Regions from separate parts of the Rhodococcus sp. BP-349 genome, predicted to be linked through region 2. Evidence: riboswitches for the same ligand, from Rfam matches in the RefSeq annotation. Region 2 holds a riboswitch; each other region holds the start of a gene.

Region 1 (3,269 bases), 580 kb from region 2:
AGCCGCCCCCGGGGTGGTCAGTCGACGTCGGGCGAGGACGCCTGCGCCCAGAACCGCTTCGGGATCCGACCGGCCAACGCCGCCGATCGTCCGCCGCGCACCGCATCGGCCATGGCGGAGGCCATCATTCGCGGATCACGAGCGCGCGTCACCGCGGTGGCGAGCAGCACCGCCGAGCACCCCAGCTCCATGGCGAGTGCCGCGTCGCTCGCCGTACCGATGCCGGCGTCGAGCACCACGGGAACCCCCGCCGCCGAGGTGATCATCTCGATGTTGTGCGGATTCGCGATGCCCAGACCCGTCCCGATGGGCGATCCGAGCGGCATGACCGCGGCACACCCCACGTCCTCGAGGCGACGCGCGAGCACCGGATCGTCGGTGGTGTAGGGCAACACGACGAAATCGTCGTCGACGAGCTGCTCCGCGGCACGCACCAGCTCGATGGCGTCGGGCAGGAGGGTCCGCTCGTCCGCAATCACCTCGAGCTTGATCCAGTTGGTCTCCAACGCCTCTCGTGCCAGCTGCGCGGTGAGCACTGCCTCGGCGGCGCCGCGACATCCCGCCGTGTTGGGCAGGAGCGCGATGCCCAGGCGCGTGAGCAGATCGAGCACCCCGGTGCCGCCCGAGGCATCGACGCGTCGCAGAGCGACGGTGGTGAGTTCCGTACCCGAAGCGACGAGGGCCTCCTCCAACACCGCGAGGTTGGCCGCGCCCCCGGTGCCCATGATCAGGCGGGAGGAGAAGGTGCGGTCGGCGATGGTCAGCTGATCAGCCACCCTGCACCGCCGTCAGCACCTCGATGGTCCAGCCGCGGCCCACGTCCTCGCCCCACCGCGAGCGCGGCAGCACGATCCCGTCCACCGCCACGGCGATGCCCTTCTCGGGAAGGCCCAGCTGGGTCAGCATGTCCTGCACCGTGGTGCCGGGCTCGAGGTCGTGATCCGCACCGTTGACGGTGACACCCACTGCGGTCATGTTCGTCTCCTACCGTGCCCGATCTCGCGTGAGACTCGGAAACCGTTCGGGGAGAGCGCATGCCGCCTCTGTCAACGGCTCGCCCTCCAGTTCTGCCACCACGGCGTCCGCCGTGACGGGCGCGAGCAGCACCCCGTTGCGACCGTGCCCGGCGGCGACGATCACGCGGTGGTCCAGCCGCCCGATGACGGGAATGTTGTCCGGGCTCCCCGGCCGCAGGCCCGCCGCCGTCTCCGCCAACTCGTAGTCACCGACGGCCGGGAACACGGCCTCGGCGTCCGCCAGGAGGTCGCGGACGCCGGCGACGGTGACGGCGGTGTCGTCACCGTGCTCGTACTGCGTCGCACCGACCACCAGACCGTCGCCACGGGGGACCAGGTACACCGCGCGACCGTTGACGCTCGCGCGGACGGTGCGCGTCGGCGCACTCGCGGAGCCGGGGCGCGCACGTAGGCGCAGGATCTCGCCTTTCACCGGCCGCACCGGAACGTCCGGCAGCAGACGGGACGTGGACCACCCCGCGGCGACGATCACACGATCGGTGGTCAGCGCATCGAGGTCGGCGACCGGAGTGCGCACGATCTGCACTCCGCGGTCGAGGACCGCGGACTCCAACGCGAGCACCAGCGCCCGGTTGTCCACCGACAACTCCCCCGGCGCCGAGAGGCCCAGGCGAACGCGCGGCGAGAGCGACGGCTCCAGAGTGCGGACCTCGCTACGCGAGAGAATCTCGAGATCGTGGCCCTGCGCACCCACCCAGTCGGCGACGGTGCGCAGGTCCGCCGCGTCGGCCGAGTCGAACGCGACGGTCAACGACCCACTCGAGACGACGACACCGCGCCCCTCCAAATCCGCGCGCAGCACCGGATCGTGCCACCGCCGCAGCGACGCGGAACCGAGTGCCAGGAGTGCATGTTCGCCGGGCCAGCCCTCGGACAGCGGCGCGAGCATGCCGCCCGCCACCCAGCTGGCGGCGCCGTCGCCGACCGCGCGTGCACCGAACGTCGGGTCGTGCAGGGTGACGGACCATCCCGCCGCCGCGGCGGCGCGGGCGCAGAAGAGGCCGATCACCCCGCCGCCCACGACGGAGACGGAACGCTGCATGAAACTCACTTCCTCCGCCGGCATGACCCGGGTCAGGTGGTTACGGTCTGGGCGCCCTCGCCCACTCTCAGCCCCGTCCGGGACTCCCGTGTTCGTTCCCCTTCACACTAACCGCAGTACTGGGTGGTACTACATTCACACTCGTGACGACTTCGAGGACCACCGCCCGCGAGCGGCTCGCCACCGCCCGTCTGTATCTCTGCACCGACGCCCGCCGCGACACCGGCGACCTGGCCAAGTTCGTGGACGCGGCGCTGTCCGGGGGCGTCGACATCGTGCAGCTCCGCGACAAGGGGTCGGCGGGTGAGAAGAAGTACGGCGCCATCGAGGCGAAGGACGAGCTCGCCGCTCTCGCGGTCATCTCCGCCGCGTGCCGCCGTCACGGCGCGCTGATGGCCGTCAACGATCGTGCCGATCTGGCGCTCGCCTCGGGCGCCGACGTGCTGCACCTCGGCCAGAACGATCTGCCGGTGCACTACGCGCGCCGCATCGTGGGCCCGGACGTCGTCATCGGGCGCTCCACGCAGAACCGGGCACAGGCCACGCTCGCCGACATCGAGGACGGCGTCGACTACGTCGCCACGGGACCGGTGTGGGCGACTCCCACCAAGCCGAACCGTTCGGCCGCGGGCCTGGACGTCGTGCGTGAGGTCGCCGAATCGCATCCCACCCGGCCGTGGTTCGTCATCGGCGGGGTCGAGGAGAACAACGTCGCGCAGGCGCTCGAGGCGGGCGCGTCCCGCATCGCGGTGGTGCGGGCGATCACGCAGGCTCGCGACCCCGAGGCGGCGGCCCGTCGACTGCTCGATCTGCTGCCGTCGGTCTGACCGTCAGAGTCCGTCCGGCGACAGGACGGTGACGTCGGCGGGGACCGCCGAGCGCACCGCGTCGTCGGCCGTCACGACGACGACGCGCAGTTCGGTGTCGTTCCGGACGGCGGCGAGCGCCGCGTCCACGTTCTCGGCACGCACGGTGTCGACGATCCACCCGAAGCTGCCGACGGCGAGCCGCACGGTGCGCGCCGGGAGTTCGTCGGGGGCGTCGGCGGCCAGGACCGCGCGGACGGGCACGGTGCGCAGCGACGGCCAACTCTCGGCGAAGGCGGGGTGCAGCGGCAGCGAGTCCACCTCGTGCTCGGCGACCCAGCGCAGCTCGGTGCTCTCACCGTTGGGAACGGTGTCGAGTTCGTG
Region 2 (3,269 bases):
AAGGCGAAGCTGCGGGTCTTACAGAATCTGGCGTTCTTGCGATGCCCACCAACGTGTCGACGATCCGTGAAGCGGATCTCTACGAACCCCTGCTTGAGGTCTTGCGGAACGAATGGGGGAAAGACGCGAGGTCTGTTCCTCTCCGAGCTGACAATGTCGCCCAGGGTGGAAGCAAGCCGACGGGTGGGAGATGGACCCGGCCAGACTTGCTGGCAGTGCAGGTCAAGACCTACGAGTACGTCCCGGGCAAATTCTTGGAAGTTGCTGTTTTCGAGGTCAAGCCGTCTGATCAGATCGACGTCACCGCGGTGTACGAGGCCCTGGCCCAAAGACGTGCAGCAACCCATGCGTACGTCGTCTTGCATGTGCCCGCATTTCTGGAGGAAGCCCTCGCAGAGCAGGTCACGACCGTAGTCGCCGTCGCGAGGGCTCACGGGGTCGGCGTGGTGACTTTCGCCGACCCTGCCGACTACGATTCATGGGAGACCCTTGCTGACGCGGAAAGGGTCGAGCCGGATCCCGAACGCCTCGACGACTTCATCCGTGTCCAGCTGCCGCCAGACACCCGGACGGCGATCGCAGAGAAGCTGAGGTAGCTGTGGGATGCACCGCGCATTCGGCCGTAACTGACTTTAGTTTGCCAGAGGGGCTCCGCGAAGGCATTGCCGTGCTGACGGCTACAGGCTACGACGCGATGGCCTGGACGCAGGCTTGATGGTCGTTCTGGTCATGGATTCAGGCGCTGCCGTGCGGCTGTCACCCGGTAGGGTCCACTGTGTAGTTGCTGTCGCGTCACCGTCGACGCGCGCGACGTTCTCCGACAGCCACGACCGGCCACCGCGGCCACTCGATTCGTTCGGCGATCAGCGTCGTCGGTATCGACGGATACGCCGCCGACAACGCCCGCACCGACGGCTTAACCCGCGACCACGCCGACTCGGTCGGCCGCGCCCGCTCGTACTGCGGCGGACTCGATGACTTCACCGCCTTGGCCACCGTGTTCCGTGACAACCCCAACTGGCGGGCGATCTGTGATTGCGAGATCTTCTCCGAGCCGTGCAATCGACGAATCAACGCCCAGTCCTCCACGGTGATCACTCCTCCATCGTCGAGACGAGTGCTCACTTCTCGACCGGATTACACGCTCGGTTTTCGACCGGAACCGACAGTTTCCTGCCGCATTCGAATGCATGCAGACCAGGCGCTGTCTGCCACATCTAGAGTTCTAGACAACCAATCCCGCGCGGAACGCCATGAGCGCAGCCTCGACCCTGTTGGTGACCTGCAGCTTGTGATTGACAGCAGTCAGATGCGACTTGACCGTGGTTTCCGCCATGTAGAGCTGCCGAGCGATGTCGGCATTCGTTGCCCCTAATGCCATGACCGACAACACTGTTCGTTCCTTGTCGGTCAGCGCCTCCAGCGTCACTGTCGGCCGCGGTGGTCGGGTGGTGGCCACGATCTTTCGGAGTGATTCCTCGGAGAACAGAGTGTTGCCGGCAGCGACGGCGCGGATCGACTGGTGGAACGTCTCGGGCGCCTCCGACTTGCTGAGGAAGCTATGGGCTCCGGCCTCGATGGCTTGGACCACCAGATCGTCCACGTCCATGGCCGTCATCGCGACGACTTTCGGTGGGTGTGCCGATGCCATCAATGCTCGCGTGGCGTCGAGTCCGTCTACTCGGCGCATCTTCAGATCCATCAGGACGACGTCGGGCCGACGAGCGGCGACTGCGGCGGGGACCTCGTCACCGTCCGAGACCGACCCGACCACCACGATGTCCGTGGTGGCGGCGAAGATGTCCGCCACGCCGCGACGAACGAATGCGTCGTCGTCCACGACGAGAACGGTGATGACCGCATCGGAGTCCATGATGGGTCGACCGTATCGGGTCGCGACGACACGCCACAGCGGATAGGTGTTCTATGGAGTCGGACACGGGGTGCCGAACCGAACCGGCTGAGAACACACCCGTCGAACCTGACCAGGTCATGCTGGCGAAGGGATGTCGAGATGCGCACAGTGCCGCTGGCCGAACAGATCGTGCTCCTGACGGGCGGTGCTCGCGGACTGGGTGCTGCGATCACGCGAGCGTTCCTGCAGCAAGGTTCCCGCGTCGTGGTCAACTACCACCGCAGTGCAGCCGCAGCCGATGCTCTGGCATCGGAGTTCGGTCCTGACCGCGTTGTCGCGGTGCAGGCCGATGTCACGGACCGGCACCAGGTCGACGCGCTGTTCGACAGGGCACGTGAGCATTTCGGGTCGACTGTCACCACCGTCGTCAACAACGCTTTGATCGACTTCTCGTTCAATGGTGACGACCGTGCCAAGGCCGACGAGATCGAGTGGTCGGCGTTCGACTCGCAGTTCCGTGGCAGCGTTGCCGGCGCTCTGCACACCACGCAGGCAGCTGTGCCGGGTATGCGGGAGGCGGGATTCGGGCGGATCATCACGATCGGCACCAATCTCGTGCAGAACCCCGTCGTTCCGTATCACGACTACACGGCAGCGAAGGCTGCCTTGTTGGCGCTGACGAGAACCTTCTCGGCGGACCTGGGACCTGATGGCATCACCGTCAACATGGTGTCCGGTGGTCTGCTGCGGACCACGGATGCCAGCTCCGCGACCCCGCCCGCGGTGTTCGACATGATCGCCGACAGCACCCCGCTGCGCCGGGTGACGACGCCGGCCGAGTTCGCGGATGCCGTGCTGTTCTTCGCGTCGCCGTGGTCGAGAGCGGTGACAGGGCAGAACCTGGTCGTCGACGGCGGATTGGTCAAGGACTGACGCGTCAGGAGTACCAGGGGAGCCAGGCCGTCACGATGAACTCGCCACCCATGGCTGTCCACCGCACCCACCCGCCGGCGTTGTGAGATTGCTCCGCGAGGCCGGCCAGTCCGGTTCGCGAACCAGGGCCAGGTTGCGCTGTCGTCGAGATGTGGTTGCGCACAGTCAGGCTGATGCCGTCGGTGTCCGCCCCACTCACCGTGATGTGAAGGGGGGAACTCGGGGCATGCTTCTGACTGTTGGTCAGAGCTTCCTGCACGATGCGGTACGCGGTATGACTGGTCAGATCGCCGACCACACCGGGATGAATGTCCTGGACCAGCGTCACCCGACACCCGGCAGAACGCGCTGCGTCGACAAGGTCCCCGATTCCCGCGATGCTGCGCCGACCAGCATCCTCGCCGCCGGTGTCGGACCCGCGGAGAACGCCGATGATGCGTTTGAGCTCGTCCAGGGACTCGTGAGCAGTGGACCGGATCAG
Region 3 (3,269 bases), 170 kb from region 2:
TCTCGAAATCGCCGGTGCCACCGTCGTTCTCGATCACCTTGCGGAGGGTGGCCTCCTCGCCCGCATCGCCGAACCCGGCGTAGGTCCGCCCGTCCAGGTCGCGGGGGCTCCGGATGTCCTGACGGTCGGCACGGACGCCGATGCCGGTGGCCCAGTGCTGCAGCGGCGCCATCACCGAGGTCACCTTCGCACCGGCGGCGCGGGCGTAGGTGGCGGAGCTGTGGAAGCTGATCCCGAACTCGGCGTTGCCGGAGTCGATCAGCGTGTCGGGGGACGTCGAGTTGTACGGCAGGATCTCGACGTTCAGCCCGGCGTCCGCGAAGTAGCCCTCCTGCTGGGCGACGAACAGGCCCGTGTGGTTCGTGTTGGGTGTCCAGTCGAGCGCGAAGCGGATCGTGTTCGCGTCGGAGGCATCGGACGTGGCGCAGCCCGCGAGACCCGCGGCGGCGACGAGCGACACGGTGAGCAGAGCCGCGATGCGCCCGACCCTCGTGTGCCGCGCCCTCATGCGTCCGACCCCGACGCAGGCCAGGGCACGGTGTTCAGGGCGGTGTCCCAGAACAGCAGTTCGTAGCGCATCGCCACGACGAACGCGTCACTCATCCGCTGTCGTTCGGCCGGGCCGGCCACCTCGGCGGCCGCGTCGACGAGCTCGCGGGCGCGCGCGGCGGAGGTCTGGAAGTCCTCGGCGTCGTACGTCGTCACCCACCGGGCGTACGGGTGGTCCGGATCGGCGTCGAGCACTGCGCGGGCCGAGGCCGCGAGTCCGCGGCCGACCTCGGCGTAGATCCAGAAACAGGGGAGCGCGGCCGCGGCGCCGACGGCGTAGGTGTCGGTCGCCGCCGTCGCCGTGAGGAACGAGACGTATCCGAGGCACGCCTGGCTGTGCTCGACCAACGTCTCCGACGGACCGCCGAGCGCGACGTCGGCGAGAAGGCTGGTGTGCAACGACTTCTCGACAGTCGCGGCCGTCGCCGCCGACGTGGCCCAGAACGCTCCGGCCTCCGGATCGACGGCGCGCGAGGACAGGATGGCCAAGGCCTTCGCGTATCCCTCGAGGTAGAGGCCGTCCTGCTCGATGTACGTCCGGAACGACGTGATCGGCAGGGTGCCGTCACCGAGTCGGGTGAGGAACTCGAGGTCGTCGATCCGGGCCCGCAGGCCTGCCGTGCGGTCCCAGAGGAGGTCGGTGAAGCGTGTGAGGTCGGCTGCATCCATGGTGGAGGCAGCGTCGACCGCATGGTCGTACGGCGTCATGGCCGTGACATCCCTTCGTCAGAATTACCTGCATCAGGTTCTCGGGTGTGGTCTCAGCCTCGCGACGCGAAGCACCCCGTGTCAGAACTCGCCGACCATAGCACCGGCGGTCGTGCGGCTACTTCATGTCCTCCAGTTCCATCCCCTTGGTCTCGGGGATCTTGGATTTCACGAAGAAGAACGACAGGGCGGCGAAGAGTGCGAAGCCGCCGTAGACGATGGAGAGTCCGACCATCTCGGTGAGCGACGGGAACAGCAGCGAGATGACGAAGTTGGCCACCCAGTTCGCGGCCGTACCGATGCCGAGAGCCATGGCGCGCATACGGTTCGGGAACATCTCGCCGAGCAGGACCCACATGATCGGTCCCCACGTCGACGCGAAGAAGATCACGAACAGGTTCGCGCCGATCAGCGCCACGACGCCCCAGGGATCGGGCAGCGAGACCTCGTCGCCGGTGCCGATCTGCTGGGAGAACGCAATCGCCGCCATGAGGAGACCGACGAACATGCCGATGGAGCCGGCCATGAGCAGGTTGCGCCGCCCCACCCGGTCGACGAAGAGAATGGCCACGAACGTCATGGCCACGTTGATCACGGAGGTGATGACCGACGTGGTGAAGGACTGACTCTCGGTGAAGCCCACGGACTTCCACAGTGTGGTGGAGTAGTAGAAGATCGCGTTGATGCCGACGAACTGCTGCAGGACGGCCATGATGATGCCGACCCACACCAGCGGCTGCAGGCCGAAGCGCGGACCGCGGATGTCGGCGAACGACGAGCGCTGTTCCTTGCGCAGTGTCAGGCGGATCTCGTGGATGCGCTCGTTGGGGTGCTTCTCGCCGGTGATGTTCGCGAGAATCTGCGCGGCCTCCTCGTCGAGGTGCTTGCCCACGAGGTAACGCGGCGACTCGGGGATGAGTAACGCGAGGACGCCGTAGACGACGGCCGGGATCACGCCGACGATGAACATCCACCGCCAGGCCTCGAGGCCGAGCCACAGGTCGTTGGACGCACCGTCCGCACGATCCGCCAGCACGGCGTCCGAGAGCAGTGCGGCGAAGATGCCGATGGTGATGGCCAGCTGCTGCAGCGACGCGAGGCTGCCGCGCATCCGGGCCGGCGAGATCTCCGCGATGTACGCGGGGGCGATCACCGACGCGATGCCGATGCCGAGACCGCCGAGCACACGCCACAGCATCAGGTCGGGAACGCTGAAGGCCAGACCCGAGCCGACCGACGAGATGATGAAGAGCGCGGACCCGAGCAGCATCACCTTCTTGCGTCCCCACCGGTCGGCCAGTCCGCCGGCGAACCAGGCGCCCGCCGCGCACCCGAGCAGGGCGATCGCGACGGTGAAGCCGGTGAGGAACTCGCCGAGGGCGAATCTGCCCTGGATGGAGTCGACGGCGCCGTTGATGACGGAACTGTCGAAACCGAAGAGGAAGCCGCCGACGGCGGCCGCAATGGTCACGCCGATGACTTTGGCCGTGTGATTGGCCGATGCCTGTGTGGTCATCCTTGTCCACCTACATGTCGGCCACCGGCCGCGCCGGTCGATGGCGGAGGAGTTTCGCTTGGTTCGGACCCTACGCCCGGCGCGACGGCTGTGGAGCGGCGACCTGACGGCAGTTTGAGCAGCGCCGGAACGGTGAATCCCGCCGGTCATGAAGAAGACTCTGCGACGCACCGGCGACGCCTCCGCCGACGTCGCGTGGGAGCGGTACATGGACCTGTCGCTCTGGTCGACGTGGGCACCGCAGATCATGGGCGTCGACGCGTCCACCGATCGACTCGCCGCCGGCACCACCGGCACGGTGCGCGGACCCCTCGGCGTGCGGGTGTCCTTCGAGGTCCACTCGGTGGACGAGGCCGCGCGGGTGTGGTCGTGGCGCGCGTGGATCGGCGCTCCGAGTGCCGGGCTCACCCTGGAACACGGTGTCGACGGCGCGGGGTCGGGCTCGTCGACGTGGTTGGTCGTGGACGGTCTGGCACCGCTCGTCCTCGGCTACTCT

Evidence for each region. A riboswitch is a leader RNA that binds a small molecule or an ion and turns the genes downstream of it on or off. The one in region 2 is predicted to bind thiamine pyrophosphate.
Region 1: another riboswitch for thiamine pyrophosphate. It lies ahead of thiO (glycine oxidase ThiO); the one in region 2 lies ahead of HQ325_RS15295 (3-oxoacyl-ACP reductase).
Region 3: another riboswitch for thiamine pyrophosphate. It lies ahead of HQ325_RS15980 (TenA family protein); the one in region 2 lies ahead of HQ325_RS15295 (3-oxoacyl-ACP reductase).

The regions. Positions count from the first base shown of each region.
Region 1 covers NZ_JABUDR010000002.1:467,923-471,191, reverse strand. Annotated here, with positions in the region: gene HQ325_RS12610 (thiazole synthase) at 18-725, opposite strand; gene thiS (sulfur carrier protein ThiS) at 769-975, opposite strand; gene thiO (glycine oxidase ThiO) at 985-2,079, opposite strand; TPP riboswitch at 2,072-2,179, opposite strand; gene thiE (thiamine phosphate synthase) at 2,223-2,906, shown strand; gene HQ325_RS12590 (NUDIX hydrolase) at 2,910-3,269, opposite strand, start outside.
Region 2 covers NZ_JABUDR010000002.1:1,050,742-1,054,010, forward strand. Annotated here, with positions in the region: gene HQ325_RS15280 (hypothetical protein) at 1-596, shown strand, start outside; partial or broken gene HQ325_RS15285 (helix-turn-helix domain-containing protein) at 801-1,089, opposite strand; gene HQ325_RS15290 (response regulator transcription factor) at 1,226-1,873, opposite strand; TPP riboswitch at 1,930-2,024, shown strand; gene HQ325_RS15295 (3-oxoacyl-ACP reductase) at 2,015-2,788, shown strand; gene HQ325_RS15300 (histidine kinase) at 2,793-3,269, opposite strand, start outside.
Region 3 covers NZ_JABUDR010000002.1:1,218,893-1,222,161, forward strand. Annotated here, with positions in the region: gene HQ325_RS15975 (ABC transporter substrate-binding protein) at 1-508, opposite strand, end outside; gene HQ325_RS15980 (TenA family protein) at 505-1,257, opposite strand; TPP riboswitch at 1,251-1,346, opposite strand; gene HQ325_RS15985 (sugar porter family MFS transporter) at 1,376-2,773, opposite strand; gene HQ325_RS15990 (SRPBCC family protein) at 2,922-3,269, shown strand, end outside.